Linked DNA regions of Variovorax sp. PBL-E5. The protein of the gene in region 2 binds, or shares a complex with, the protein of the main gene of each other region. Links are inferred from orthologs where the notes say so. Each region holds a gene or a part of one and is shown on either strand. Other genes may lie near its edges. The genes, in order: uvrA and mfd.

Region 1 (14,076 bases), 2.8 Mb from region 2 along the record:
ATATCGCTCGCCTGCATGCCGTTGAGCGCCAGCGCCCGGCTCAGCACGAACGCGCCGAGCGCGCCGCTCTCCACCGCGACGCGCTTGCCCTGCAGGTCCTTCATCGTTTTCATGCCGGCGCGGCCCACGATCGCATCGGCACCGTTCGACACATCGACCACCAGAATCGCGCGCGGCATCATGCCTTCCACCGCGAGCCCGAACAGCTCGTCCAGGCTGATCACCATGCCGTCGATGGCCTGGTTGCGAAACGCGCGCAGGACTTCGCTGGCCGACGGGTACTCCAGCAGCTGGACCGTCTTGGGCGGCAGGTACCCGAGCTCTCGCGCCAGGTAGAGCGGTTCGCTGCCGATCCATACGTTGGTGCCGATGCGCAGCGCGGGTTCGGGCTCGCGCACGCAGCCCGCCAACATGAGCGCGATGCCTGCGAGTGCGCACGAAAGCAGTGTGCGGCGCAGCCAGGTCTTCATGGTGTTCACTCCCCGTTCGGCAGGAAGACATAGCCGGCGTTGCGCATCGTGCGGATGTACTTCGGATGCTCGGGATCCGGCTCGACCTTCTTGCGCAGACGCATGATGCGCAGGTCCACGCTGCGGTCGAACGGTGCCCATTCGCGCTGCCCGGTCGAATCCAGGATCCGTTCGCGCGAGAGCGGGCGGTTCGGATGTTCGGCCAGCGCCTTCAGCAGGTCGAACTCGAGCGGCGACATCGGCACTTCGGCCCCTTCCGGGTCCGTGAGGCGATGCGCTGCCAGATCGAGCACGCAGCGGCCGATCCGCACGCGCTCGGCGCCCAGCTCGGCGCGGCGTGACAGTGAAGTGCGGCGCAGCACGCTGCGGACGCGCGCGAGCAACTCGCGCGGATCGAAGGGCTTGGACACGTAATCGTCGGCGCCCATCTCCAGGCCCACGATGCGGTCCACCACCGTGTCGGCCGAGGTCAGCATCACGATCGCGACCTGCGCGTAGCGCTCGCGCAGATGGCGCGCCAGGCTCAGGCCGTCCTCGCCGGGCATGTGGATGTCCACCAGCGCCAGATCGATCAGATGCTCGGCCGCGAGCGATCGCGCGGCGTCGGCGCTGGCGGCACCGATGGCGTCATAGCCATGCGATACGAAGTACTCGACGATGACTTCGCGGATCTCCTGCTCGTCGTCCACGACCAGGATCTGGGCCTTCGGGTTCATGAACCCTCCTCTTCCTCGCTCACTCTCCCTGGTGACTTGAAAGGGTAGATCGATACGGGGCCGTCGTGCACGGCGCAGGCAGCGCGTGAAACAAACGAAACAAGAAAGGCGCGCCGCTGATGCAAGGCGAACGCACGTGCTTTTCAGAATCGATTCCGTCCCGAAACCACTTTCACCGAGGAGCACACCATGCAATCGCTGTCTTACCTTACGCTGGAAAAGAAGGCCCAGCAAGTCCCGCAATCCGTCGTCGACACCTTCGCGCTGAAGATCAGCGGCGGCCTGCTGCGCCGCGGCGACCTGGCCTACGACGAAGCGCGCCGGGTCTGGAACGCCACCGTCGACCGCCATCCCGCATTGATCGCGCGCTGCCTGAGCACCGGCGATGTCCAGGCCGGCGTGCGCTTCGCCGCGACCCATCGCATGCTCCTGAGCGTGCGCGGCGGGGGCCATCACATCGCCGGGAATGCGGTGGCGGAGGGTGGCCTGATGCTGGACCTGTCGGGCATGTCCGCCGTCAGCATCGACGCCGCGGCCCATACCGCGCGTGTCGGCCCGGGCGCCCTGCTGCGCGATGTCGATCGCGAAGCGCAGGCCCATGGTCTGGCCACGCCGCTGGGCATCAACTCGACCACCGGCGCGGCCGGCCTCACGCTCGGCGGCGGCTTCGGCTGGCTGAGCCGCCGCCACGGCATGACCATCGACAACCTGCTGAGCGCCACGGTGGTGACGGCCGATGGCGCCGAGCACGCGGTCTCGCCGAGCGCGCAGCCCGATCTGTTCTGGGCCTTGCGCGGCGGCGGCGGCAACTTCGGTGTCGTCACCTCGTTCGAGCTGCAACTGCATCCGGTCGGGCCCGAGGTCTACGCCGGTCTGGTGGTCTATCCGTTCGCACAGGCGCGGCAGGTGCTGCGCGCATGGCGCGACTTCAGCGCCGGCGCGCCCGAGGAACTGAGCGTGTGGACGGTGATGCGCAAGGCGCCGCCACTGCCCTTCATTCCGGCGTCGGCGCATGGCACCGAGGTCGTGATCTTCCCGCTGGTCTACAGCGGCGACATCGCGCAAGGCGAACGCGCCGCGGCGCCGGTGCTGCAGTTCGGCACGCCGCTGGCATCGCATCTCGGGCCGACACCGTATGCGGCTTTCCAGGGCGCTTTCGATCCGCTGCTCACGCCGGGCGGCCGCAACTACTGGAAGTCCAACAACTTCAGCGCACTGAGCGATGCGGCGCTCGACGTCATCATGGCCGCCGCGGCGCATCTGCCCGGACCCGAGTGCGAGGTCTTCGTGGCCCAACTGGGCGGTGCGATGTCGCGCGTCGATCCGGCGGCCACGGCCTTCGTCGGCCGCGACGTGCGCTTCATCATGAACGTGCACGGCCGCTGGTCCGATGCACGGGACGACGAGCGGGTGCGCGCCTGGGCGCGCCAGGCCTTCGAGGACGCCGCGCCGCACGCGACCGGCAGCGGCTACGTCAACTTCCTGACCGAGGACGAGGCCGAGCGCGTGGCCGCGAGCTACGGCAGCAACTACCCGCGCCTGCAGGCGCTCAAGCAGCGCTACGACCCGGGCAACCTGTTCCGCATGAACCTGAACATCGTGCCGGCGGGTGGCGCGCAGCGGGAGGTCGCGTCATGAGCGAACTCGATTCGCGTGGCCTCGCCATCACGGGCGCCACGCCGGCCGCACTGGCGTTGTACGAAAGCGCGCTGGCCGCGACGCTGGCCTGGCGCAGCGGCGCCAGCACGCCGCTCGAGCAGGCGATGGCGCAGGCGCCGGCGTTCGTGATGCCGCACATCCTGCAGGCCTACACGCTGTTGTGCAGCCGCGATCCGAAGCGTGTGCGCTCGGCACAGGCGGTGCTGGAGCACGCGGCCGTCCTTCCGGCCAACGAGCGCGAGGCCACCCACCTGGCGGCGATCGCCGGTGTGCTGGCGGACGACTACGACTTCGCGCGCGAGACGCTGGCGGAGCTGTTGCGCCAGCATCCGCACGATGCGTTGGCGCTGCATGCGGCGCATGCCTTCGACTACCTGACCGGCGACACCGAGCGCCTGAGCCGCCGCCTCGCGGAGGTGCTGCCGGCCTGGTCGGACGGCATGCCCGGCCACCACGCGGTGCTGTCGATGCACGCCTTCGGTCTCGTGGAGTGCGGAGACTGCGAAGGTGCCGAAAGCGTCGCCCGTGCGGCGCTGGCATCGAACCCGCTCGACGCGCGGGCGCACCACGTGATGGCGCATGTCTTCGAGATGACCGGCCGTGCCGCTGCGGGCGTGCGCTGGATGGACGCGCACCGGGCCTGCTGGTCCGAGGACAGCGTCGTCGCCACGCATTGCTGGTGGCACCTGGCGTTGTTCCTGATCGAGGTGGGCCGCGTCGACGATGCGCTGGCGATCTACGACCAGCGCGTGAGGCCCGGCCGGCCCGGCGGGGTCGCCGATCTCATCGATGCGTCCGCGCTGCTGTGGCGTCTGCAGCTTCGCGGCCACGACGTGGGTGTGCGCTGGGAAGAACTCGCGCAGGCCTGGTCGCCGCGCATCGACGATGCGTTCTGCAGCTTCACCGATCTGCACGCGATGCTGGCCTTCGTCGGCGCGGGTGACGAGGCCAGCGCACGGCGCATGGAGCGTTTCCTGGCGGTCCGCGAATCGTTGCCGACGCGTCACGGCAAGACCACGCGCCTGCTGGGCTTGCCGGCCTGCCGCGCGCTGATGGCCTTCGGCCGCGGCGACCACGCGCGCGCGATCAACCTGCTCGCCGGCCTGCCGGCCTGGGTCCATCGCCTGGGCGGCAGCCATGCGCAGCGCGACGTGCTGCACCTGACTTTGCTCCATGCCATCGAACAGGTTCGCCGTCCGATCCGGCTGCCCGGCCGCGTGGATTCGAACCCAAGACCCGGAGTGCGCCGCCTGCCCGCGATCCCTATCGTGATCGCATCGAAGCCCATCCATGTTGCGGCCCGGTCCGCGTCAGGAGAATGAAATGTCCTCTTCATTGAACCGTATCGCTCGCACCCTTCCATCGGCACTCGAATTCGAATGGCCTGCGCGCGCATGGCGTCGCCTCTCGGACGCGTGGGTTGCGCTGCATCGGCGTGCCCTTGCCCGGCGCGACCTGCGTTCGATCGATGAACGCACGCTGCGCGACATCGGCCTTTCGCATCGCGCTGCCGCCGAGTGGCCGCGCATCCGTGACGAGTGGTGAGGCAGGAGACGCTCATGACATCCATTCATCCGGAAGCGCCGCGGACCGATGCGGCCGAGCCGTCGCATCCCGACGCCCGCACCGAGCTGCGCGATGCGCTGGTGGCGATCGCGATCACCGTTGCCGGTGTGGCGAGCGCGGTGGCGATGGTCGTCATCCCGCAGCGCCTTCCTTCTCCGGAGCAGGCGCCGATCGTGTGCAAGAGCAGCGCCGGCGAGTCTCAGGCCGGCAGCAGCCGCTTCAGATAGCGCCCCGTGTGGCTCGCCTCGGTGGCCGCGATGGCTTCCGGCGTGCCGACGCCCACCACCGTGCCGCCGCCGGCGCCGCCTTCGGGGCCCATGTCGATGACCCAGTCGGCGGTCTTGATGACGTCGAGGTTGTGCTCGATCACCACGATGGTGTTGCCCGCATCGCGCAGCTGGTGCAGCACCTTCAGCAGCAGCTCGATGTCAGCGAAGTGCAGGCCGGTGGTCGGCTCGTCGAGGATGTAGAGCGTGCGGCCGGTGTCGCGCTTGCTGAGTTCCAGCGCGAGCTTGACGCGCTGCGCCTCGCCGCCCGACAGCGTGGTCGCGGCCTGGCCCAGCTTGATGTAGCTCAGGCCGACATCCAGCAGCGTGCGCAGCTTGCGCTCGATGGTCGGCACGGCCTTCAGGAAATCGTGCGCGGTCTCGACCGTCATGTCGAGGATCTGCGCGATGTTGCGGCCCTTGTACTGGACCTCCAGCGTCTCGCGGTTGTAGCGCTGGCCGTGGCACACCTCGCAGGGCACGTAGACGTCGGGCAGGAAATGCATCTCGACCTTCACCACGCCGTCGCCCTGGCAGGCCTCGCAGCGGCCGCCGGCCACGTTGAAGCTGAAGCGCCCCGGCCCGTAGCCGCGTTCACGCGCGGTGTGGGTCTCGGCCATCAGCTCGCGGATCGGCGTGAACAGGCCGGTGTAGGTGGCCGGGTTGCTGCGCGGCGTGCGGCCGATCGGCGACTGGTCGACGTTGATGACCTTGTCGAAATACTCGATGCCTTCGATCGCCTCGTGCGCGGCCGGCTCCTCGTGCGCGCGGTAGAGCGTGCGCGCGACCGCGCTGTAGAGCGTGTCGTTGACCAGCGTCGACTTGCCCGAGCCCGAGACGCCGGTCACGCAGGTCAGCAGGCCGACCGGGAACGCGACGTTGACGTCCTTGAGGTTGTTGCCGCTGGCACCGATGACGCGGATCTCCTGCAGGTCGGTCTGCGAGGCCAGGTGCGCGGCCTCGCGCGCGGCGCGCCGCTCGGCCGCGGGGCTCTGCGGAAAGCGCGAGGCCTTCTTGCCCTCGTTGAACGCGGGTTTCGCGACCACCGGCAGCCAGGGCGTGCGGCGCGCCGGCACCGCGATCTTCTTCGCGCCCGAGAGGTATTGGCCGGTCAGCGAATCGGGATGGGCTGCGACCTCGGCATAGCTGCCCTGCGCCATCACCTGGCCGCCGTGCACGCCGGCGCCCGGACCCATGTCGATCACGTGGTCGGCCGCATGGATCATGTCCTCGTCGTGCTCGACCACGATCACGCTGTTGCCGATGTCGCGCAGATGCCGCAGCGTGCCGATCAGCCGGTCGTTGTCGCGCTGGTGCAGCCCGATGCTCGGCTCGTCGAGCACGTACATCACGCCGGTGAGGCCGGAGCCGATCTGCGAAGCCAGCCGGATGCGCTGCGCTTCGCCGCCCGAGAGCGTCTCGGCGCTGCGGTCCAGGCTCAGGTAATTGAGGCCGACGTCGTTGAGGAACTTGAGCCGAAGGCCGATCTCGCGCACCACCTTGTCGGCGATCTCGGCCTTGGCGCCGCGCAGCTTGAGGCCCTGGAAATAGGCCAGGCTCTCGCGCAGCGTCACGCGGCTGATCTCGTAGATCGCCATGCGCTGCGGCTCGGGGCCGGACTCGTCGACCAGGAACACGTTGCGGGCTTCGGGCTTGAGGCGCGTGCCGTCGCAGTCGGGGCAGGGCTGCATGTTGCGAAAGCGCGAGAGATCTTCGCGCACCATCGCCGAATCGGTCTCGCGGTAACGCCGCGCCATGTTCGGGATGATCCCTTCGAAGGGATGCTTGCGGATCAGCTTCTTGCCGGCCTGCTGGCCGCTGTCCATCACGTAGCTGAACTTGATCTCTTCCGCCGCCGAGCCATGCAGCACGGTCTGCTGCGCCGAGGCGGGCAGTTCCTCGAAGGGCGTGTCGAGGTCGAACTTGTAGTGCTTGGCCAGGCTCTCCAGCATGCTGAAGTAATAGCCGTTGCGCCGGTCCCAGCCCTTGATCGCGCCGCTCGCGAGGCTCAGCGTCGGAAAGGCCACCACGCGCGTTGGATCGAAGAACTCGCGATGCCCGAGGCCGTCGCAGCTCGGGCAGGCGCCGACCGGCGAATTGAAGGAGAACAGCCGCGGCTCGAGCTCGGCGATCGCGTAGTGGCAGATCGGGCAGGCGAACTTGGCGTTGAAGAGATGCTCCTTCGTGCTGCCGTCCTCGTGCATCTCGAGCGCGATCGCGCGGCCCTCGGCCAGGCGCAGCGCGTTCTCGAAGCTCTCGGCCAGCCGCTGCTGCATGTCGGGACGCGCGCGCAGGCGGTCGATCACCACGTCGATGTCGTGCTTCTCGGTCTTCTTGAGCTTGGGCAGGTCGTTGTATTCGAAGGTCTCGCCGTCGACGCGGAAGCGCACATAGCCGGCGGCCTGCATCTCGGCGAAGAGCTCGAGGAACTCGCCTTTCTTCTCGCGCGCGACCGGCGCCAGGATCAAGAGGCGCGGCTCGTCGGACAGTGCGATCGTGGCATCGACCATCTGGCTCACCGTCTGCGCCTGCAGCGGCAGGTGGTGGATCGGGCAGTAGGGCGTGCCGGCGCGCGCATACAGGAGGCGCAGGTAGTCGTGGATCTCGGTCACCGTGCCCACGGTGGAGCGCGGGTTGTGGCTGGTCGCCTTCTGCTCGATGCTGATCGCGGGCGACAGACCCTCGATCACGTCGACGTCGGGCTTGTCCATCAACTGCAGGAACTGGCGCGCGTAGGCCGACAGGCTCTCGACGTAGCGGCGCTGGCCCTCGGCATAGAGCGTGTCGAAGGCCAGGCTCGACTTGCCCGAGCCCGACAGGCCGGTGATCACCACCAGCTTGTTGCGCGGAATGTCGAGGTCGACGTTCTTGAGGTTGTGCGTGCGTGCGCCGCGGATGCTGATGCGCTGCTGCGCGAGCACGGCGCCGAGGTAGGCATCGTCGGTGGGGGAATTCACGGGGCGGTCGATTCTGGGCAACCGAGCATGATAAGTCCCCGGGGATTTCAGGGCATGGCGAGGGTTGGGGGCCGTAGTGATTGTTCGTGCCCCTCGAAAGAGCGGCCTTGCACTTCTAGCTAGACGTCTGGACGTCTACAATCCACATTTCATCAAATGCATGGAGTTCCACAAGTGCGCAGACGACCGGGCGAAGTGAGGGATGCGATTGTCAGCGCATTGGAGGGCCGAAACGGCGGGGCAAGCGTTCAACAGATCACCCGGGACGTGAGCGCATTGATCGGGGAGGTCGCACCGTCCTCGATTCGCTCATACCTTCAGCTGAATACGCCGGCATTGTTTGCTCGCATGGAGCGGGCGCAGTATGCCCTTGCGGGGTTCAATGCCGCACCGCGTGACGCTGCGCCGTCTCCCCCGCCGACTTGCTTCCAATTCGGGGGCGCGACACTTCATCTGAACGACTGCATGACGTGGCTCGGCGTCCAGCCTCCCAACTCGGTTCACGCTGTGGTGACGGATCCCCCCTATGGGCTCCTGGAATACACGCCGACTGAACAAGCCAAGCTGAGGGAAGGCAGAGGCGGCGTCTGGCGGATTCCTCCGAGCTTTGACGGTTCCCAGCGCGCGCCCTTGCCTCGCTTCACCGTTCTGAAGCCATCGGAACTCCTGGAACTCGAGAGATTCTTCCTGGCCTGGGGCCGAGACTTGATGCGTGTGCTCGTTCCAGGCGCCAACGTCGTCGTCGCCAGCAATCCGTTGCTTTCTTATCTGGTGTCCGGGGCATTGAGCCGTTCAGGACTGGAGCGCCGTGGCGAAATCGTCCGTTTGGTGATGACCATGCGAGGCGGTGATCGGCCCAAGGCGGCGCATGTCGAATTCGATGGTGTGAGCGTCATGCCTCGGTCCATGTGGGAACCCTGGCTGATGTTTCGCAAGCCGCTGGACGGGCGAGTTCAGGACAACTTGCGCAAGTGGGGAACGGGCGGATTCCGCCGCATTTCTTCCGGCAGGCCATTTGGTGACGTGATCGAATCCGCACCTACGCGTGCCTCCGAGAGAAAGCATGCGCCCCACCCAAGCCTCAAGCCGCAAGCTTTTCTTCGAAAACTCGTCCGTGGGGTCTTGCCCCTGGGTCAGGGTGTCGTCCTGGATCCCTTTGCCGGCGCTGCATCGACCTTGGCTGCCGCCGAGGCCGTTGGCTATGAAAGTATCGGTATCGAACGGGATCCAAGCTACTTCAAGATCGCAACCGCAGCGCTACCGAAACTCGCTGCATTGACCATCGCGGAAGACAGCGAGCGACGCGGTCAGGCGCGATAGATCCATTTTTTTCGAAGATTGGCGATGCCTTCTGCGTGCAGTGTTGCAGTGCGCGTACCCAACTCGCCTCGAGCGTTCTTTCTGAAGTCCTCAATGCGCACTTCGCCGAGATAAATCTCAGTAAAGGCAAGTGGCGATCGATCGATCGCCGGTTCGGTCTTGTCGTCGACCGCATACACGAAGACGCACATCCATTGATTTCGTGCCCCATGTGTGTCGACCGCTCCACCACGTTTTCTTGTGGTCTTGATCTCGACGCCATGCTCTCCTGCCTTGGCCGCATTGCCAGCGTAGTGCCCACGCACCACGAGGTCCGGATGGCCGTTGAAGTATTCATTCACCGTCAGCGTGCGTGAGTGCTTGGCCAGACTTGCGGTCAGCATGTCGGACAAGAGTCCCGACATGATCGCCGGCCGCAGCATGTCGTCGAGTCGATCGAGACCTTTCGCAGCCAGATTGGAGTTCACGTCAAAGAAGAAGTCGTAGACGTCCTGCGTTGCCGACAGAAAATCCTGGATCCGCAATTGAAATGGAAGCGCCAGCTCATGGTTGAGCTTCGTTGGATCGAGGCGGTTGCGCGTGACCGGCATGAGCTGAGTCGTGTGAAGTTGACGCGCCGGATTCTGGCACGCTGATGGATTCTGTCGCGGGCTTTGAAATCGCATTCGCCACCAGGTACTGCGACAGCGTTTCGTACAGCGGCCGCCCGATCATGCGCGACACCAGGCTGGCCAGCATCGCGCAGGCCATCAGGCTCAGCACCATCGAATGGCCGTCGACCATTTCCATCACGATGATGAAGGCGGTCAGCGGCGCCTGCGTCACGGCGGCCAGGAAGCCGGCCATGCCGAGCGCGATCAGTGCCGGGCCGAGCGCGGGGCCGGCGAGCTGCGCGATGGCGTCGCCGATGCCCGCGCCGATCGACAGCGCCGGCGCGAACAGGCCGCCGGGCACGCCGCACCAGGCCGTGATCCAGGTGGCGATGAACTTGAGCAGCGTGTAGAGCGGCGTCAGCTCGTCATGGCCCGCGAGCATGCGCTTGACGGCTTCCGAGCCGGCGCCGAAGGTCACGCCGCCGGTGGCCAGGCCGATGATCGCGACCACGAGCCCGCCGGCCGCGGCGAAGCGGATCGGCCAGCGCGCGCGCCAGCGGTTCAGCCGCCCCGGCGCGCCGGTCAGCGAGGCGACGAAGAGCCGCGAGAAGATCCCGCCCGCGGCGCCGCTCGCCAGCGCCACCAGCAGCCCCGGCGCGAGCAGTTCCCAGCCGGTGCGCGGCACCTTGATCACGCCGAAATAGCTCACGTTGCCGAACACCGAGACGGCGACCAGGCCGGCCAGCACGATGGCCGTGATGATCAAGCCGCTGGCGCGCGACTCGAGCTGGCCCGCCAGTTCCTCGATCGCGAACAGCACGCCGGCCAGCGGCGCGTTGAAGGCCGCCGCGATGCCGGCCGCGCCGCCCGCCAGCAGCAGCGCGCGCGCATCGATCGTCGTGGCCGGCGAGAGCCAGCGGCGCGCGTGCTGCATCACGCCGGCCGCGACCTGCACCGCCGGCCCTTCGCGGCCGATCGAGAGTCCCGCCGCGAAGCCGGCCACCGCCAGGCCGATCTTGGCCACCGTGAGCCGCAGCGAGACCATCAGCCAGCGCCGCTCGGGCGGCATGGCCGGGTCCAGCGCCGCCTTGACCTGCGGGATGCCCGAGCCGCTGGCGCCCGGAAACCAGCGCCGCGTGGCCCAGGCGATGCCGGCCGTCACGGCCGGGGTCCAGACCAGCACGGCCCAGGGCCAGCGCTCGAAGCCCTGCTGGAAGCGATCGAAGACCCAGGTGGTCGACAGGCTGAGCGCGACCACGAACAGGCCCGCGGCCGCCGCGTAGGCCAGCACGATGGCGCGGTCGAGCCAGATGCGGCCGCTCGACAGTTCGGCACGGAGGTTCTCGAGGAAGTCGGGTTCGCGGTTCATGGTCACAGGGGCCAGATTCTCGCCGCTCGGCATGCGGCACAATCTTCGCTTTCCTCCTCTTCAACCATTCATCAGGGGCAGTGCACATGGCATCGGTCAACAAAGTCATCCTCGTCGGCAATCTCGGGCGCGACCCGGAAACACGCACCTTCCCCAGCGGCGACCAGGTCTGCAACGCGACCCTTGCCACCACCGACAAGTGGAAGGACAAGCAGAGCGGCGAAATGCGCGAGGCCACCGAGTGGCACCGCCTGGTGTTCAACGGCCGGCTGGCCGAGATCGCCGCGCAGTACCTGCGCAAGGGCTCGCAGGTCTACATCGAAGGCCAGATCCGTACGCGCAAGTACACCGACAAGGACGGCGTCGAGAAGTACGCGACCGACATCCGTGTCGACCAGATGCAGATGCTGGGCAGCCGGCAAGGGCAGGGCGGGCCGTCGGGCGGGGACGACGACGGTGGCTATTCGCAAGGCGGTGGTGGTGGGGGTGGCGGCGGCTATTCGCGCCCGCCCGCGGCAGCGCCCCGTGCGCCTGCAGCGGCGCCGCGCCAGGCGCCTGCGAAGTCGTCGTCGGGGTTCGACGACATGGATGACGATATTCCGTTCTGAGCCGTCCCTAGCTTTGATTGCGCGCCGGCAATGGCCCGTCGCGCTCGGCGTCGCCGGCCAACCGGGCCGCGCGCCGCTCCTGCACCCTTCCCAGCGCAGCCGACAGCACCAGCCATCCGGCCGCTACCGGCAGCGCGCACAGCGCGATCGCGCCGAGCTTCAACCCGAGCGCCTGCGCGCTGTCGAACACCCAGCCGTAGAGCGCATCCGATCCGCGATAGACGACGACGTCGATCAGGTTCTTCGCCTTGTATTTCTCTTCGCGGTCCACCACGGTGAAGAACACCTGCCGCGCCGGATTGGCCAGCGCGAAGTTCATCCAGCGCTGCGCCACCTGCACGACCACGACGACGGAAAGCACTGGCATCAGCGCCAGCGCCGCGAAGCCGGCCACATACACCGCCGGCAACGCGCCGGCCGCCGCGCCCGTGCCGAAGCGCTTGAGCAGCCGGCCGGTCGCGAAGACCTGCGTCGCCAGCGACAGCAGCCCGACCGCGAGGTCGATGCTCGCAAAGATGCGCGTCTGCGCGCCGGCACCATGGACCTCCGCGGCGACCACATGGGCCTGCGCGAAATACAGCGTGGTCGCGCCGAAGGACAACAGGCTGACCCATGCCGCGACACCGAGCAGATAGGGCGATCGCATCAGCTCGGGCAAGGCGGCGAACGCACTGCCGCCGACCTTGCGCGCGTCCGGCTGCAGCGCGCGATCCTCGGGCCGCGCCGTCGCGCTGCGCTCGAGCCGATGCACGCACAGCACCGCCAGTTCGAGGAACACGATGGCGACGATCAGCAGGTTGGCCGGACCGAGCGGCACCGACAGCGCGATCGTGATGACCGGTCCGAGCAGCGCACCCGCCGTGCCGCCCGCACCGATGAAGCCGAACAGGCGCTTGCCCTGCTCGCTGGTGAAGAGGTCCGCCATGAACGACCAGAACACCGCGACCGCAAAGAGGTTGAACACGCTGACCCAGACGAAGAACACGCGCGCCACGATGGCCGGCGCGATGCCGAAGATCAGCAGCAGCCAGAACACGGCGAGGTTCAGTGCGAAGAAGTGGTAGACCACCGGAATGAAGTGCGCGCGCGGCAGCCTCGCCACCAGCGCGCCGTAGAGCGGCTGCGCCACCAGCAGGGTCACGAAGGTTGCGGTGAACAGCCACGGCAGGTTCCTCACGCCGCCCGCGATGCCCATCTGGTCGCGCAGCGGCCGCAGCACGTAATAGCCGGCCAGCAGCGCGAAGAAATACGCGAAGGACCACAACGCCGCCGCGAGCTCCTGAGGGGTGGCCGGGACCGCCCCACGCAGCGCGCGATGCAGCAGGGTCATGAAGGCAGCGACAGCTTCTGCCTGAGTTCGGATGCGGTCACCGATTGGCCGTAGCCCGGGTTGCCGCGCTGGAAGCGGCGCGCATCCGCCAGCTTGCCGACGATCACCGGATCGAAGCCGGCATCGCGCACCAGCGCCGCCGCCGTCTGCACCGCGGCGGCATCGTCGCCGGCGATCGGGATCGCGAGCTTCGGATCGGGCCGGTTCGCCTCGCGCGCGAAGATCATGTAGGACATCGTGTTGAACGCGCGCACCACGCGCGAGCCGGGCAGGTACTTCTGCGAAGTGACGCCGATGCCGTCGCGTTCCACCTCTTCCGCGATCGCGCCGTCGCGGCCGCTCACGGCGTTGCAGGCATCGAGCGCGACCTTGCCCTTGAACGCGTTGCCGTAGTCCTTCCCGAGTTGCGGCAATGCGCCGTACGGGAGGGCGACGAACAGCACGTCGCCGAAGTCGACCGCCTGCGCCACGGTGCCGGCGCTGGCCAGCGGACCGAGGCCGGCCACGAGGTCCTTGAGTTCCTCCGGATGGCGCGACGAGAACAGCACCGGATGGCCGGCCTTGACCCACAGCCTGCCGATGGTGCCGCCGATGTGGCCCGAGCCGATGACGCCGATGCGCGGCTTCGCGCCGCCTGCCGGCTGTGCGAACGTGCGACGTGCATATGGCACCGTGGCCAGTACCAGGGCGCCGCCTGCAAGCAGCAGGGCGCGGCGGCGGTCGAGGGCTTCGAGTTCGAACATCGACATCTCCCTGAGCCCGGTGCGTCGGGCTCGACAGCGGCCTGCGTCGGGGCGGCGGGACGTGGATCGCGGCAGGTGACGCGGCCCGCTCGCCGACGCATCATCGTCCGACGCGGCGGGGCATGCAAGCGGCGCGGCGAATGGCCGCCGCGGCGCACAAGGCTATGCGGGCCTCGACAGCAGGTGCACGTATTCGTGGTGCGCCGTGTCGATGGTCGACACGCGGTACTCCACCGGCTTGTCGCCGAAGGTCAGTGCCGTGCGCCGCACCTCCATCACCGGCGCGCCGGACGCGATGCCGAGCATGCGCATCGCGCTGCGGTCGGCCGCCACCGCGCGCGCTCTTTCGCGCGCCCGCGTCACGGTGATGCCGAACTCGGTCTGATAGAGGTGGTAGATCGTATTCGTGCGTTCGCGAAAGCGCTTTTCTGTGAGGCCCTTGAACAGCAGTACCGGCAGCGTGAGGCGGTCGTGGATCA
Region 2 (14,533 bases):
CCTCCATCGGGCCGGCCCGCAAGACCCACAGGCGATGGGAGGGGATGCAGGCTCGGTCATGGGACGGGAAAAATCGCGAAGAAAATGAATGTCTCGGTGCATCCTAATTCATTCGGAGACACCCCATGCGCTCGACCCCAAACCCGTACTTGCCGCGGGGTTCGGAAGCGGCAGCCGCCGCTATTTCAACTGCACCGATCCGGAGACGTTGACGACCACGCTGGTCTTGCCGGGCTCGACCGGCACCGGCGCGTCCGATGCCATCTTGGCCGAGGCCGACATCGCCATCATCCGCGGCTGCATGGGGCCGCCCTGGTTCGCATTGACCGACACTTCGCGCAGGGTATAGCCGCCGAAGCCGAAGCCCTTGGCCAGCTCGTCCGCCTTGTGCTTGAAGTTGTCGATCGCCAGGGTCTGCGCTTCGGTCTCGACCTTGGCCCGTTGTTCGCGGCTCAGGCCGAAGCCGATGTTGCCGATCGACAGCGTGGAGATCCGGCCTGCGGTCTGCGTGATGCGCGGGAAGTCCTTGCCCTCGAGCACCAGTTCGGCGGAGCCCTGCCAGCCGTTGATCTTGCCCTCGCGCGTGTAGCGCGGCGACAGGCTGAAGTTGCCCGTGCGAACGTCGAACTCGCCCGGCTGCACGTTCTTGCGCGCCTCCGCCAGCGCGGCATCGAGCGCCGTCTTGAGCTGTGTCTGCACCGTTGCCGCGTCCGCCGCGTCGCGCGTGGTGGCGAGCGTGATGCTCAGCAGGTCCTGCTGCACCTCGACCGTCCCGCTGGCCGAGAGCTGCAACACGTTCTGCGGTGGTGTCCATGGCGCGCCCTGCGCCCACGCGGCACCCGAGCACATCAATACGGCGCAAGCCGCAATCCGTCTGAAATGGTTCAAGGCAGGAAATCCCGAAGTGAATGAGAGAAAGCGCGGCTCGCCCCGCAGGGCGCGACGCTCAAGGACGCTGGCCCGGCAGCGTGCCGCCGCCCATCATAGGATTGGGCACCATGCGCTCGGCCGGCTGCGATTCCGCCGATTGAACCACCTGCGAGCGCGGCATCCATTGGCGGCGCACCTGCTCGCGCAGTTCGGCCAGTTCGGCAGGCGTCAGATGGCGGCCGGCCGCTGCCTCCTCGCGCCGCACCTCATCGCGACTGGCGGCCCGGTGCGCATCCACCGCGTCCCGCAGCTCGCTGCGGCGGGGTCCGCTCGCAGGCAGCACCTCCACCGAGTCGGCCCAGGCCGAAAGGCACAGGCTCGCGAGCAGAAAGGGCAAGGTGAGAAGAGTCGGCTTCATGGAGGATCGGTCAGGCATGTGGAGTCACTGTGCCATCTCCGAGCTACGCGCAAACGTCTGGACGGCTAGCGCCCGCAAGTTTTGTAACTTAGTGTCAAGGAGTAGGTAAAAGGCGCTCAATGGCACCCCAACACCCTCAGAATTGGTGCTGTTACAAATTCAGCGTTGTTGAAATGAATCAAGCTCCCGCCCGCACAGACAAGATCGTGATCGTCGACGACGACGCGCGCATCCGCGACCTGCTGCGCCGCTACCTGACCCAGGAAGGATTCGAGGTCATCGTGGCGGAAGACGGCAAGGCCCTCAACCGCATCCTGCTGCGCGACACCGTCGACCTGATCGTGCTCGACCTCATGATGCCCGGCGAGGACGGCCTGTCCGTCTGCCGCCGCCTGCGTGCCGCCAACGACCGCACGCCGATCATCATGCTCACCGCCAAGGGCGAGGACGTGGACCGCATCGTCGGCCTCGAAGTCGGCGCCGACGACTACCTCGGCAAGCCCTTCAATCCGCGCGAACTGCTGGCACGCGTGCATGCCGTGCTGCGGCGCCGGCCGCCGCTCGAGGCGCCAGGCGCGCCGTCGACCGACAACGAAACCGTGAACTTCGGCCCCTTCAGCTTCGACCTCGGTTCGCGCACCCTCAGGAAGGACGGCGAGGAACTCTCGCTGACCACCGGCGAGTTCGCGATGCTCAAGGCGCTGGTGCGCCATCCGCGGCAGCCGCTGTCGCGCGAGAAGCTCGCCCAGTTGGCGCGCGGCCGCGAGTTCGAACCCTTCGACCGCAGCCTGGACGTGCAGATCTCGCGCCTGCGCAAGCTGGTCGAATCCGACGCCGCCGCGCCGCGCTACATCCAGACGGTGTGGGGCGTCGGCTACGTGTTCGTGCCGGACGGCACGACCTGAGAAGCTGACCGACGTGGCCGCCCTCGGCCCCAGGACAACGTCACCCAGCCCCTTGGCGGACGACGGCCCGCAGGTCACGCTGCCAAGTCCGCTGGAGAACCTCGGCCCGCCGAGGCGCCGCGCGCGGCTGCAGCTCGGCCTGAGTCTTTTCTGGCGCACATTCTTCCTGCTGGTGCTGCTGCTGATCGGCTGCACGGTCGCCTGGCTGCAGACCTTCCGCGCGCTCGAGTACGAGCCGCGCGCCATCCAGACCGCGCACCAGATCGCCTCGCTGGTGAACCTCACGCGCGCCGCGCTGGTGTATTCCGACGCCATCACGCGCGTGTCGCTGATCAAGACCCTGGCCGACCAGGAAGGCGTGCGCATCCTGCCGCGCGAGCCGGTCGACCGCTTCCTGCCCTACACCAGCGGCACCCTCGACCAGCGCGTCACCGAAGAGCTGATCGACCGCCTCGGCGAAGGCACCACCATCGCCAGCCGCGTCAACGACGAGCCCGGGCTCTGGATCGGCTTCACGATCGAGAGCGATGCCTACTGGCTGCTGCTCGACCCCACGCGCTTCAGCCGGCTCGACCAGCGCACCTGGCTGGTCTGGCTGGCGACGACGATGGTGCTGTCGCTGGCCGGTGCGGCCTTGATCACGCGGCTGATCAACCGGCCCCTCAAGCAGCTCTCGCAGGCCACGCTGCAGGTGCGCGAGGGCGAGTACGAGGCGCACCGGCTCGACGAACGGGCCCGCACCAACGAGATCCGCGCGGTGAACGTCGGCTTCAACCGCATGGCCGACCAGCTCGCCAAGATCGAGCAGGACCGCGCCGTGATGCTGGCCGGCATCTCGCACGACCTGCGCACGCCGCTCGCGCGGCTGCGGCTCGAAACCGAAATGAGCGTGGCCGACGAGGATGCGCGCGACCACATGGCGGCCGACATCGCGCAGCTCGACGCCATCATCGACAAGTTCCTCGACTACGCGCGGCCCGACCACGTCGAGTTCAAGCCGGTGCTGCTGCGCGACGTGATCGATGCCTGCGCCTACGCGGTGCAGGACCACGAGGACATCAAGATCACCGTCGACATGCCAGCCGACCTGCGGGTGATGGCCGACGAGGTTGAGCTTCAGCGCGTGATCTCCAACCTGATCGAGAACGCGCGGCGCTACGGCAAGTCAGCCGCCACCGGCGTAGCCGACATCACGATCCAGGCGCAGGCGCACAACGACGCCGTGCTGATCAAGGTGCGCGACCACGGCGCCGGCGTCGCGCCCGCGCTGCTGTCGCAATTGACCAAGCCCTTCTTCCGCGGCGACGTGGCCCGCACCTCGGCGGCCGGCGCTGGCCTCGGCCTGTCGATCGTGACCAAGAACATCGAACGCATGGGCGGCACCTTCGCGCTCACCAGCACGCCGGGCCGCGGCCTTGCGGCGCACATCCGCATGCCGCGTGCGGCATCCTCCAAGGCGGACGTGCCGGCGGCCAAACCGGTGACAGCGAAGCCGCCGACGCCTCAGCGATGAATCAGGGCGATGGCGCGCGCCTCCATCGCTTTTCCTTCGCCCACCGCACCCAGTTTTTCGGCCGTCTTGGCCTTGACGTTGACTTCGTCGACCGCCAGCCCGAGCACCGCCGCGATGCGCGCGCACATCGCCGGAATGTGCGGTGCGAGCTTGGGTGCCTGCGCGATCACGGTGCTGTCGATGTTGCCGATCTGCCAGCCCGCGGCGCGCACGCGGCGCGCGGCTTCGGCCAGCAGCACGGCGGAATCGGCGCCGCGGAATTGTGCATCGGTGTCGGGGAAATGCCGGCCGATGTCGCCGAGGCCGGCCGCGCCGAGCAGCGCATCGGTGATCGCATGCAGCAGCACGTCGGCATCCGAATGTCCGAGCAGGCCCGTGGGGTGCGGCACCTCGACGCCGCCCAGGATCAGCTTGCGGCCCGCCACCAGTTGGTGGATGTCCCAGCCTTCACCGACACGCATCTGGAAGGCCGTCATGGCATCGCGCTCCGGCTGTGCAGCACCGCCTCCGCCAGCGCGAAGTCCTCCGCATAGGTCAGCTTCAGGTTCTGCGCGCCGCCCGGCACCAGCAGCGGCGCGAGCCCGACCGCCTCGATCGCGCCCGCCTCGTCCGTGACCGCATCGCCGGCGCGCTCCAGCGCATCGAGCAGCATGCCGATACGGAACATCTGCGGCGTCTGTGCGAGCCATTTGTCGGCCCGCATCAGCGTGCCGGCAACCCGGCCTTCGGGCGTCGCGGCCTTGAGCGTATCGGCCAGGCGATGGGCCAGCAGGCCGCCGACGGCATCGTGCTCGCAGGCGGCGATCAGCGCCTCGATCTGCGTCGGCGTCACGAGGCAGCGCGCGGCATCGTGGACCAGCACCCAGTCGTGCGGGCCGGCGCCGACATCGCGCAAGGCGCGCAGACCTTGCCGCACGGTGATGGCCCGCGTGGTGCCGCCCACCCGCAGCAGGTGTTCGCCCTCGGCCGGGAAATGCGGCAGTGCGGTGCCCACCTCCTTGTCGTCGGGCGACACCACCAGCGCGATGCCCGCGAAGACACCCGTCAATGCGCGAAAGGCCTCGATCGTGTGCGCCACCATGGGCTGCCCCGCGAGCCGCTGGTATTGCTTGGCGAGCGTGCCGCCCGCGCGGCTGCCCGCGCCGGCACAGGGGATCAACACATAAAGGCGCGAGAGGGACATGGAGCTTTGGCACGGGCCAGCGGCGATGGGGCAGCCATTCTAGAATCGCTGGTCACACCCCTCGCCGCACGGCGCGGGGTGTTCTGCATTTCCCAGGCACTTCATGGACCTCCCCCCTCTCTCAGCCGGCAAGCGCTTCACGCTCCCACGGCCTCCGTTGTCGGCCGACACCCTGCTGCTCGCGCAACTGGCCGAGCGCGAAAAGAAGGCGGACCGCGCGACCGCCGTGTTCACCGCCGACGCCAACGACGCGCAACGGCTGATCGACGAGATCGCGTTCTTCGCGCCCGAGCTTCGCTGCGCCCTGTTCCCGGACTGGGAGACGCTGCCCTACGACAGCTTCTCGCCGCACCAGGATCTGATCAGCGAACGCCTTGCCACCCTCTGGCGCATCAGCCAGAAAGAGGCCGACGTGGTGTTCGTTCCGGCCACCACCGCCCTCTATCGGCTGGCGCCGCCGGCCTTCCTGGCTGGCTACACCTTCCACTTCAAGACCCGGCAGAAGCTGCAGGAATCGAAGCTCAAGGCGCAGCTCACGCTGGCCGGCTACAGCCACGTGACGCAGGTCGTGAGCCCCGGCGAGTACGCCGTGCGTGGCGGCCTGATCGACCTGTTCCCGATGGGCTCGCAGGTGCCATTCCGCGTCGACCTGTTCGACGACGAGATCGACTCGATCCGTACCTTCGACCCCGACACCCAGCGCAGCCTTTACCCGGTGCCCGAAGTGCGCCTCCTGCCCGGCCGCGAATTCCCGATGGACGACGATGCGCGCGCGCGTTTCCGCAGCCGCTGGCGCGAACTCCTCGAAGGCGACCCGACGCGCAGCCGTATCTACAAGGACATGGGCAACGGCGTCGCGACCGCCGGCATCGAGTACTACCTGCCCCTCTTCTTCGAGGAGACCGCGAGCGTCTTCGACTACCTCGGCGCCAACACCACCGTGGTGCTGCACGGCGAGCTCGAGCCCGCGTTCCAGCATTTCTGGCAGGACACCCACGAGCGCTACCGGCTGGTGCGCGGCGACCCCGAGCGGCCGGCACTGCCGCCGGAGGCGCTGTTCCTCAACGCCGAGCAGTTCTACCAGCGCGCCAAGCCGCATGCGCAGCTGGCGATCCGATCGGGGCCGGACGACGCGGCCACGCCCTACGCCGAGTTCGAGCCGCTCCCCGCCTTCGCCGTTGTCCGCGGCGCCGACGATCCGCTGGTCAAGCTCAAGGCCCATATCGCCGCCACGCCGCACCGCGTGCTGCTGATCGCCGAGAGCGACGGCCGGCGCGAGAGCCTGCTCGACTTCCTGCGCGCCAGCGGCATCCATCCGCCGGCCTTCGATTCGCTGGCCGAGTTCGAGGCCTCGCCCGACGAGAAGACAGGCATCGCAACCGCCGCGCTGGTCGCCGGTTTCGCGTGGCGCGAACAGGGCATCGACTTCGTCACCGAGACCGAGCTCTTCGCGACCGCGCCGGCGACCCGGCGCCGCAACAAGAAGCAGGAGCAGGTCAGCGACGTCGAGGCGCTGATCAAGGACTTGAGCGAACTCGCGATCGGCGATCCGGTCGTGCATTCCGCGCATGGCATCGGGCGCTACCGCGGCCTCGTCAACATGGACCTCGGCCAGGGCGTCGATGCCGACGGCAAGCCGCTGGTGCAGGAAATGCTGCACCTCGAATACGCGGACAAGGCCACGCTCTACGTGCCCGTCTCGCAGCTGCACCTGATCAGCCGCTACACCGGCGTCAGCGCCGACGAGGCGCCGCTGCACAAGCTCGGTTCCGGCCAGTGGGAAAAGGCCAAGCGCCGCGCCGCCGAACAGGTGCGCGACTCCGCGGCCGAGCTGCTCAACATCTACGCACGGCGCGCGGCGCGCGAAGGCCATGCCTTCCGCTTCTCGGCCGCCGACTACGAAGTCTTCGCCAACGATTTCGGCTTCGACGAGACCGCCGACCAGAAGGCCGCGATCCACGCCGTGATCCACGACATGATCTCGCCGCAGCCGATGGACCGGCTGGTCTGCGGCGACGTCGGCTTCGGCAAGACCGAGGTCGCGCTGCGCGCCGCCTTCGTCGCGGTGACGGGCGGCAAGCAGGTCGCATTCCTGGCGCCGACCACGTTGCTGGCCGAGCAGCACCACCAGACGCTGGTCGACCGCTTCGCCAAGTGGCCGGTCAAGGTCGCCGAGATGAGCCGATTCCGCTCGACCAAGGAAATCAACACCGCCGCCAAGGGCCTGGCCGACGGCACCATCGACATCGTGGTGGGCACGCACAAGCTGCTGTCGCAGTCGGTCAAGTTCAAGAACCTGGGCCTGCTCATCATCGACGAGGAGCATCGCTTCGGCGTGCGCCACAAGGAAGCCATGAAGGCGATGCGCGCCGAGGTCGACGTGCTCACGCTCACCGCCACGCCGATCCCGCGCACGCTGGGCATGGCGCTCGAAGGCCTGCGCGACCTGAGCGTGATCGCCACCGCGCCGCAACGCCGCCTCGCGATCAAGACCTTCGTTCGCACGGAAGGCACGGGCGTGATCCGCGAAGCCGTGCTGCGCGAGCTCAAGCGCGGCGGCCAGGTCTACTTTCTGCACAACGAGGTCGAGACGATCCAGAACCGGCGGCAGAAGCTCGAGGAGATCCTGCCCGAGGCGCGCATCGCAGTCGCCCACGGCCAGATGCCCGAGCGCGAGCTGGAGCGCGTGATGCGCGACTTCGTCGCCCAGCGCTACAACCTGCTGTTGTGCTCGACCATCATCGAGACAGGCATCGACGTGCCGACCGCCAACACCATCGTCATGAGCCGCGCCGACAAGTTCGGCCTGGCCCAGCTGCACCAGCTGCGCGGCCGCGTCGGCCGCAGCCATCACCAAGCCTATGCCTACCTGATGGTGCCCGACATCGATGGCCTGACCAAGCAGGCCGCACAGCGGCTGGATGCCATCCAGGCGATGGAGGAACTGGGCTCGGGCTTCTACCTCGCGATGCACGACCTCGAGATCCGCGGCGCCGGCGAGGTGCTGGGCGAGAACCAGAGCGGCAACATGATGGAGATCGGCTTCCAGCTCTACAACGAGATGCTGGCCGAGGCCGTGCGCTCGCTCAAGGAGGGCCGCGAGCCCGACCTGCTGTCGCCGCTCAACGTGACGACCGAGATCAACCTGCATGCACCCGCCCTCTTGCCCGACGACTACTGCGGCGACGTGCACCTGCGCCTGTCCTTCTACAAGAAGCTCGCCACCGCGAAGACGCCCGATCAGATCGACACCCTGCTGGAGGAAATCGTCGACCGCTTCGGCAAGCTGCCGCCGCAGGCGCAGACGCTGATCGACATGCACCGGCTGCGCGTGCTCGCGCGGCCCTACGGCGTGCTCAAGGTCGATGCGGCGCCGGGCGTGATCCACATCACCTTCCGAAAGGATCCGCCGATCGATTCGATGCACATCATCAGCCTGATCCAGAAGAACAAGCACATCAAGCTGGCCGGCAACGAGAAGCTGCGCATCGAGCGCGAACTCAAGGAACCGAAGGACCGCGCGCAGATGGTGCGCGACGTGCTGCGCAGCCTCGGCCAGCCCAAAGTACAGGAAGCGACCGCCGCATGACCGCCCACGACATATCGCCCGGCCTGATCGTCCGGCATTTCACGCCACCGCTCGCGCTGGCCGATTTCAAGCTGATCTGCTTCGACATGGACTCGACGCTGATCAACATCGAATGCATCGACGAGATCGCCGACGCGGCCGGCAAGAAGGCCGAGGTCGCCGCCATCACCGAGGCCACGATGCGCGGCGAGATCAAGGACTTCAAGGAAAGCCTGCGCCGCCGCGTCGCGCTGCTGCAGGGCGTGCCGGTCGATGCCTTGCAGCGGGTCTACGACGAGCGGCTGCGGCTCAACCCCGGCGCGGCCGAACTGGTCGCGGTCTGCAAGGCGGCCGGTCTCAAGGTGCTGCTGGTGTCGGGCGGCTTCACCTTCTTCGCGAACCGCGTGAAGGAACGCCTGGGCATCGACTTCGCACGCTCCAACCTGCTCGACGAAGCCGATGGCGAGCTCACCGGCCGCGTCGCGCCACAAAGCTGGGGCGATATCTGCGACGGCGCGGAAAAACGCCGCACGCTGCTGGAAGTCGCGTCGTTGCTGGGCATCTCGCCGGCCGAGGTCATTGCGGTCGGCGATGGCGCCAACGATTTGCCGATGATGGCCGAGGCCGGGCTCTCGGTGGCCTACCACGCCAAGCCCAGGGTGCGCGAACAGGCGATGGTCGCGATCAACGAAGGCGGCCTCGACCGCCTGCTCGACATCTTCACGGAGAAGCCATGAGCAAGGACAGCAAGGACAATGCACGGGACGAGGCCGCGCCCGCCGCATCGGCCACGGTGCATGGCGACCGGCGCTTCGGCGTCGAGCACGGCGCCATCCACAAGCCGATCCACACCTCGGTCCAGTACGGCTTCGATCGGGTCGAGGACCTGATCGGCGTGTTCCAGGGCACCCTGAAGAACAGCTTCAACTACGCCCGCCAGGGCACGCCGACGACGGCGGCGCTGGAAGCGAAGATCACGCAGCTCGAACAGGGCCTCGGCACGCTGTGTTTCTCGACCGGCATGGCCGCGCTGTCCGCGGTCTTTCTCACGCTGCTGCGCGCGGGCGACCACGTGGTTTCCAGCGCCTTCGTCTTCGGCAACACCAACAGCCTGTTCGGCACGCTGCAGGACCTGGGCGTCGCGGTCAGCAAGGTCGATGCCTGTTCGGTGGAGAACGTGCGCGCCGCGCTGCGCCCGAACACGCGCATGGTGTTCGTCGAGACCATCGCCAACCCCGGCACGCAGATCCCCGACCTCGACGCCATCGGCGCGCTGTGCCGCGAGCACGGCCTGCTCTACGTGGTCGACAACACCATCACCTCGCCCGCGCTCTTCAGGCCGAAGCGCGTGGGCGCCGGGCTGGTCGTGAACTCGCTCACCAAGACCATCGCCGGCCATGGCGCCGCGCTCGGCGGCGCGGTCACCGACACCGGCGAATTCGACTGGCAGGACTATCCCAACATCGCACCGAGCTACCGCAAGTCGGACGCGCGCCAGTGGGGGCTGATGCAGATCCGCAAGAAGGGATTGCGCGACATGGGCGCATCGCTCTCGCCCGAGCAGGCGCACCGCATCAGTCTCGGCGCCGAGACGCTCGCACTGCGCGTCACGCAGACCAGCGCCACCGCGCTCTCGCTGGCGCGCCACCTGCAGGCGCACGAGGCCATCGCGGCCGTGCACTATCCGATGCTGGAAAGCCATCCGCAGCATGCGATGGCGAAGCGCCATTTCAAGGCCGGGTCGTGGCTCCTCGGCTTCGAGCTGCGCGACCGCGCGCGCATGCCGGCAGTGCTGAACCGCCTGCAATTGCCGATCAAGGCGACCGGCCTGGGCGACAACCGCACGCTGATCATTCCGGTCGCGCCGACGATCTTCTGGGAGGCCGGCCCCACCGTGCGCGCCGAGATGGGCATCGCCGACGGACTGGTGCGCGTCTCGGTCGGCCTGGAAGCGGCGGACGAACTGATCGAGGACTTCGACCAGGCGCTGCGCTGACGACCTACTCGGCCGCGGGCTCGACCGGCCGCGCCGTTCGCTGGCCGGGCCGGGCCAGGATCTCGACATAGGCCTGCGCACCGCCCTCTTTCGCGACGCCATCCACCCGCCCGATGAGCGCGGAAAGATGGACGGCTTCGGCGGTCTCGGCCGAAAGGCCGAAGCGGCAATCGAAATCCCAGAAGTCCGCGCCCTCGGGCAAGGCATGCGCGCGCTCGCGCTTGAGGTACTTGCGGATCTCGTGCTTGACGGCATCCAGGACCCGGTCGGGGTTCTTGCCTTCGGGTCGCAGCTGAAAAGTTTTTCTCATGGGGAAGCCTACAGCGCCGCACCGAGGCGCGCGATGCCTTCCTCGATCTTCTCGACGTTGGCCGTCGCGAAGCTCAGCCGCAGCGTCGCCACATCGGGCTTCTCGGCGAAGAAGGGTGCGCCCGGCACGAAGGCCACGAGCTTCTCGATCGCGCGCTTGGCGAGCACGTTGGCATCGGCGATCTTGCCGTTGGCGCCGGTGAGGCGCGCCCAGAAGAACAGACCGCCGCCCGGCTGCTCGAAGGTGATGGCGTCGCCCAGCTCGCGCTTCAGCGCCGCGCCCATGGCCAGCGCGCGCTGGCCGTAGACCTTGCGCACGTTGGCGAGCGTGTCGGGCATGCGGCCGCTCTTGAGGTACTGCGCGGCCGTCGCCTGCGCGAAGGTGCTGGTGTGCGCATCGCTGAACTGCTTGCACATGGTCGCCTTGGCGAGCAGTTCCGCCGGCGCGATCATCCAGCCGATGCGCAGGCCCGGGCTCAGCACCTTGCTCATCGAGCCGCAATGCGCGACCAGTTCGCGGCTGCCCGGCACGTCCTGGGTCAGCGACATGATCGAGGGCGGCGGCGCCTTGCCGAAATAGAGATCGCCGTAAGGGTCGTCCTCGACGATCAGCGTCTGGTGCTTGACCGCCATCTCGAGCACCTTCCTGCGCCGCTCCAGGCTCAGCATCGCGCCGCTCGGATTGCCGAAGGTCGGGATCAGGTAGACGAACTTGGGCTTGTGTTCGGCGATGAGCTTTTCGAGCTCGTCGGTGCGCACGCCGTCGGCGTCGATCGGCGCGCTGATCAGGTGGGCGCCGTAGAGGCGGAAGCACTGGATGGTCGCCAGGAAGGTCGGCCCTTCGACGATCACCTTGTCGCCGGGCGAGATCAGCGTCTTGCCCAGCAGATCGAGCGCCTGCTGGCTGCCGGTGGTGACGATCAGGCCGGAGGGCGCGACATCGACGCCCTTGCTCTTCATGAAGGCGGACAACTGCGTGCGCAGCGGCTCGTAGCCCTCGGTCGCGCCGTACTGCAGGGCGCCGCCGGGTTCCTCGGACAGGGCTTTCGCGCTCGCCTCCTTCAACCCTTCGACATCGAACATCGCGCTGTCGGGAAAGCCGCCCGCGAAGCTGATGATGCCGGGCGTGCCGAGCAGCTTGAAAAGTTCGCGGATGGCGGAGGTTTCGACGTTGTCGAGGCGGGATGCGAATTGCATGAAGAACCTTCTGTTCGGGAGTTGCAGGGCGCCATTGTCGCAAGTCCGCGCGCACAAGCCATAGACTGCGCCTCACGATGAAAAAATCTGAGATCAGCCTCTTCTTCGCCACCCTGCAGGCCGCCAACCCGACGCCGGAAACCGAGCTCGAATACACGACCCCCTTCGAGCTGCTGGCCGCCGTGCTGCTGTCGGCGCAGGCCACCGATGTCGGCGTGAACAAGGCGACGCGCAAGCTCTATCCGGTCGCGAACACGCCGCAGGCCATCCTCGACCTCGGCGTCGAAGGGCTCGAGGGCTACATCAAGACCATCGGTCTCTACCGCAGCAAGGCCAAGCACCTGATCGAGGCCTGCCGCATGCTCGTCGAGCAGCACGGGGGCGAAGTGCCAAGGACACGCGCCGAGCTCGAAGCCCTGCCCGGTGTCGGCCGCAAGACGGCCAACGTGGTGCTCAACGTCGCGTTCGGCGAGCCGACCATGGCGGTCGATACCCACATCTTCCGCGTCGCCAACCGCACCGGTCTGGCGCCCGGAAAGACGCCGCTCGAGGTCGAGCTCAAGCTCGAGAAGCGCGTGCCGCCCGAATACCGGCTTCATGCACACCACTGGCTGATCCTGCATGGCCGCTACGTCTGCATCGCGCGCAAGCCGCGCTGCTGGGACTGCGCGGTGGCGCCCTGGTGCGACTACAAGCCGAAGACGCCGGCGCCCAAGGCCTGAGCGCGCTTGCGCTTCAGGCCTCGATCGTCACGCACTCGCCGAAGGCGATCGGCTGCGACGGCCACTGGTCCGCACGGGCCACGCAACGCACGCCTTCATGCAGCAGCCACGCGGCGCGGATCACGCCCGCATGCGTGACCCACACCGCATCGCGACCGGTTGCGCGCCATGCATCGAAGGCCTCGCCGACGCGCTGCATGAACTGGCGCGTGCTCTCGCCGCTGCCGCCGGCACGCAGGTCGGCGAAGTCGCGCATCCAGGCATCGAACCCGGCACGGTCGATCGCGGACCACGGCGACTTCTCCCAGATCCCGAAATCCATCTCGGCCAGCCGCGGGTCGGCATGCGGATGCAGATCGGGCCGCAGTGCCGAGAGCGCCTGCGCGAGGCCGGCGCAGCGCTGCAAGGGCGAGCACGCCATGGCGATGCCGGCCGGCAAGTCCGGCGCGATGCGCTCGGCCACTGCCCGTGTCGCCTCGGGCGGCACCGGCACGTCGGTCCGGCCGTAGCAAAGGCCGGCCGCTGCCGAGGTCTGTGCATGGCGCACCAGGCGCAGCTTCATGCGCGCCACGCAAGCGCAAGGTAGAGCGCGAGTTCGCAGACCTGCTGCGTCGCGCCCAGGCCGTCGCCGGTGAAGCCCTGCAACCGGCGCTGCAGCAGCCGCGCCACGCACACCGTGGCGAGCGCGCCCAGCAGCAAGGCCATCCCTCCATGCAGCGCACCCATCACCCACAGCAGGAGCGCGGCCGCCGGCACCGACCAGGCGATGCCCACCAGCAAGGCGCCGCCGCCGATCGCATCGGCCAGCGGTTTGGCCTTGCTCGCCGCGCCCTGATCGCCGACATAGGGCAGCCACCGGATCAGGAACAACGGCGCGAGGCGCGAGAGCACATGCGCGCCGACGAGCGCGGCGGCCACGCACGCAGGGCCCTGCCCCGCGAGCACGGCCAGCAATGCGGCCTTCAGGCCCAGCGCAAGCACCAGCGCGATGGCGCCGAAGGCGCCGATGCGCGAGTCCTTCATGATCTCGAGCGCCCGTGCGCGGTCGGCCGAGCCGCCGAGTCCATCGGCCACGTCGGCCAGTCCGTCTTCGTGGAAGGCGCCCGTCATCCACACGGTGGCCGCAGTCGACAGCACGGCCGCAGCCACTGCACCGCCGAGGCCCGGCAGCCCGGCCTGCGCGCCGACGAAAACACCCGCGCCCACCGCGCCGACCAGCCAGCCGATACCCGGAAAATGCGCCGCGCTCGCACGCAGCATCGCCGGGCTGAAGCCGACCCAGCCGGCCAGCGGCCCGGTCACCGGCACGCGGGTGAAGAACTGCAGCGCCAGCAGGAAGTGGCGCACGCCATTCACGGCGTGTCCTGCTTGGAGACGCCGGCCGATTCGAAGCTCGCCATCTCGCGCAGGATGCGGCAGGCCGATTCGAGCAGCGGCCACGCGAGCGCCGCGCCCGAGCCTTCGCCAAGCCGCAGGTCGAGTTGCAGCAGAGGCGTCAGCCCGAGGCAGCTCAGCAGCAGCCGATGGCCCGGCTCGGCCGATTCATGCGCCGCCACGCAGCGCTGCAGGATCTGCGGGCGCAGCACATGGGCCACGAGCACGGCCGCGCTGGCAATGAAGCCGTCCACCACGATCACGCGCCGCTCCTCGGCCGCCTGCAGCACCACGCCGACCAGCGTCGCGATCTCGAAACCGCCGAAGGCCGCGAGCGCGGCGAGCGGCGCGTTCGCATCGGCATGCAGTTCCAGCACGCCGCGCAGCACCTTGCGCTTGTGCGCGCGTCCGGCCGCGTCGAGGCCGGTGCCGGCACCGGTGCAGCCATCGATGTCCTGGCCGGTGAGCCGCGCCAGCA

What was found.
Region 1: the proteins of mfd (region 2) and uvrA are in contact, whole or in part, in a crystal structure (PDB 4DFC), measured with the Escherichia coli proteins. The link is inferred for Variovorax sp. PBL-E5 from one-to-one orthologs.

Annotation. Positions count from the first base shown.
Region 1 is NZ_LR594671.1:5,305,174-5,319,249, reverse strand. What follows is about bases 4,411-7,991. They hold uvrA (excinuclease ABC subunit UvrA), read right to left. Parts: upstream 7,635-7,991; coding sequence 4,611-7,634; downstream 4,411-4,610. Other genes in these bases: WDLP6_RS25865 (hypothetical protein), read left to right, coding at 4,411-4,638. In the rest of the region: WDLP6_RS25890 (ABC transporter substrate-binding protein), read right to left, coding at 1-470; WDLP6_RS25885 (response regulator), read right to left, coding at 476-1,186; WDLP6_RS25880 (FAD-binding oxidoreductase), read left to right, coding at 1,376-2,824; WDLP6_RS25875 (tetratricopeptide repeat protein), read left to right, coding at 2,821-4,167; WDLP6_RS25870 (hypothetical protein), read left to right, coding at 4,169-4,390; more of WDLP6_RS25865, read left to right, coding at 4,405-4,410; WDLP6_RS25855 (DNA methyltransferase), read left to right, coding at 8,100-8,954; WDLP6_RS25850 (hypothetical protein), read right to left, coding at 8,942-9,544; WDLP6_RS25845 (chloride channel protein), read right to left, coding at 9,498-10,916; ssb (single-stranded DNA-binding protein), read left to right, coding at 11,003-11,524; WDLP6_RS25835 (NTP/NDP exchange transporter), read right to left, coding at 11,532-12,854; WDLP6_RS25830 (NADPH-dependent F420 reductase), read right to left, coding at 12,851-13,597; WDLP6_RS25825 (GntR family transcriptional regulator), read right to left, coding at 13,760-14,076. UniProt on the Escherichia coli protein: The UvrABC repair system catalyzes the recognition and processing of DNA lesions. UvrA is an ATPase and a DNA-binding protein. A damage recognition complex composed of 2 UvrA and 2 UvrB subunits scans DNA for abnormalities.
Region 2 is NZ_LR594671.1:2,505,720-2,520,252, reverse strand. What follows is about bases 4,641-8,678. They hold mfd (transcription-repair coupling factor), read left to right. Parts: upstream 4,641-4,992; coding sequence 4,993-8,478; downstream 8,479-8,678. Other genes in these bases: serB (phosphoserine phosphatase SerB), read left to right, coding at 8,475-8,678; ispD (2-C-methyl-D-erythritol 4-phosphate cytidylyltransferase), read right to left, coding at 4,641-4,889. Outside these bases: WDLP6_RS12280 (SIMPL domain-containing protein), read right to left, coding at 181-849; WDLP6_RS12275 (hypothetical protein), read right to left, coding at 947-1,288; osmolarity response regulator transcription factor OmpR, read left to right, coding at 1,462-2,193; WDLP6_RS12265 (sensor histidine kinase), read left to right, coding at 2,273-3,706; ispF (2-C-methyl-D-erythritol 2,4-cyclodiphosphate synthase), read right to left, coding at 3,697-4,182; more of ispD, read right to left, coding at 4,179-4,640; more of serB, read left to right, coding at 8,679-9,194; WDLP6_RS12240 (cystathionine gamma-synthase family protein), read left to right, coding at 9,191-10,453; WDLP6_RS12235 (DUF6172 family protein), read right to left, coding at 10,458-10,763; WDLP6_RS12230 (aminotransferase-like domain-containing protein), read right to left, coding at 10,772-11,959; nth (endonuclease III), read left to right, coding at 12,037-12,681; WDLP6_RS12220 (histidine phosphatase family protein), read right to left, coding at 12,695-13,243; WDLP6_RS12215 (adenosylcobinamide-GDP ribazoletransferase), read right to left, coding at 13,240-14,037; cobT (nicotinate-nucleotide--dimethylbenzimidazole phosphoribosyltransferase), read right to left, coding at 14,034-14,533. UniProt on the Escherichia coli protein: Couples transcription and DNA repair by recognizing RNA polymerase (RNAP) stalled at DNA lesions. Mediates ATP-dependent release of RNAP and its truncated transcript from the DNA, and recruitment of nucleotide excision repair machinery to the damaged site.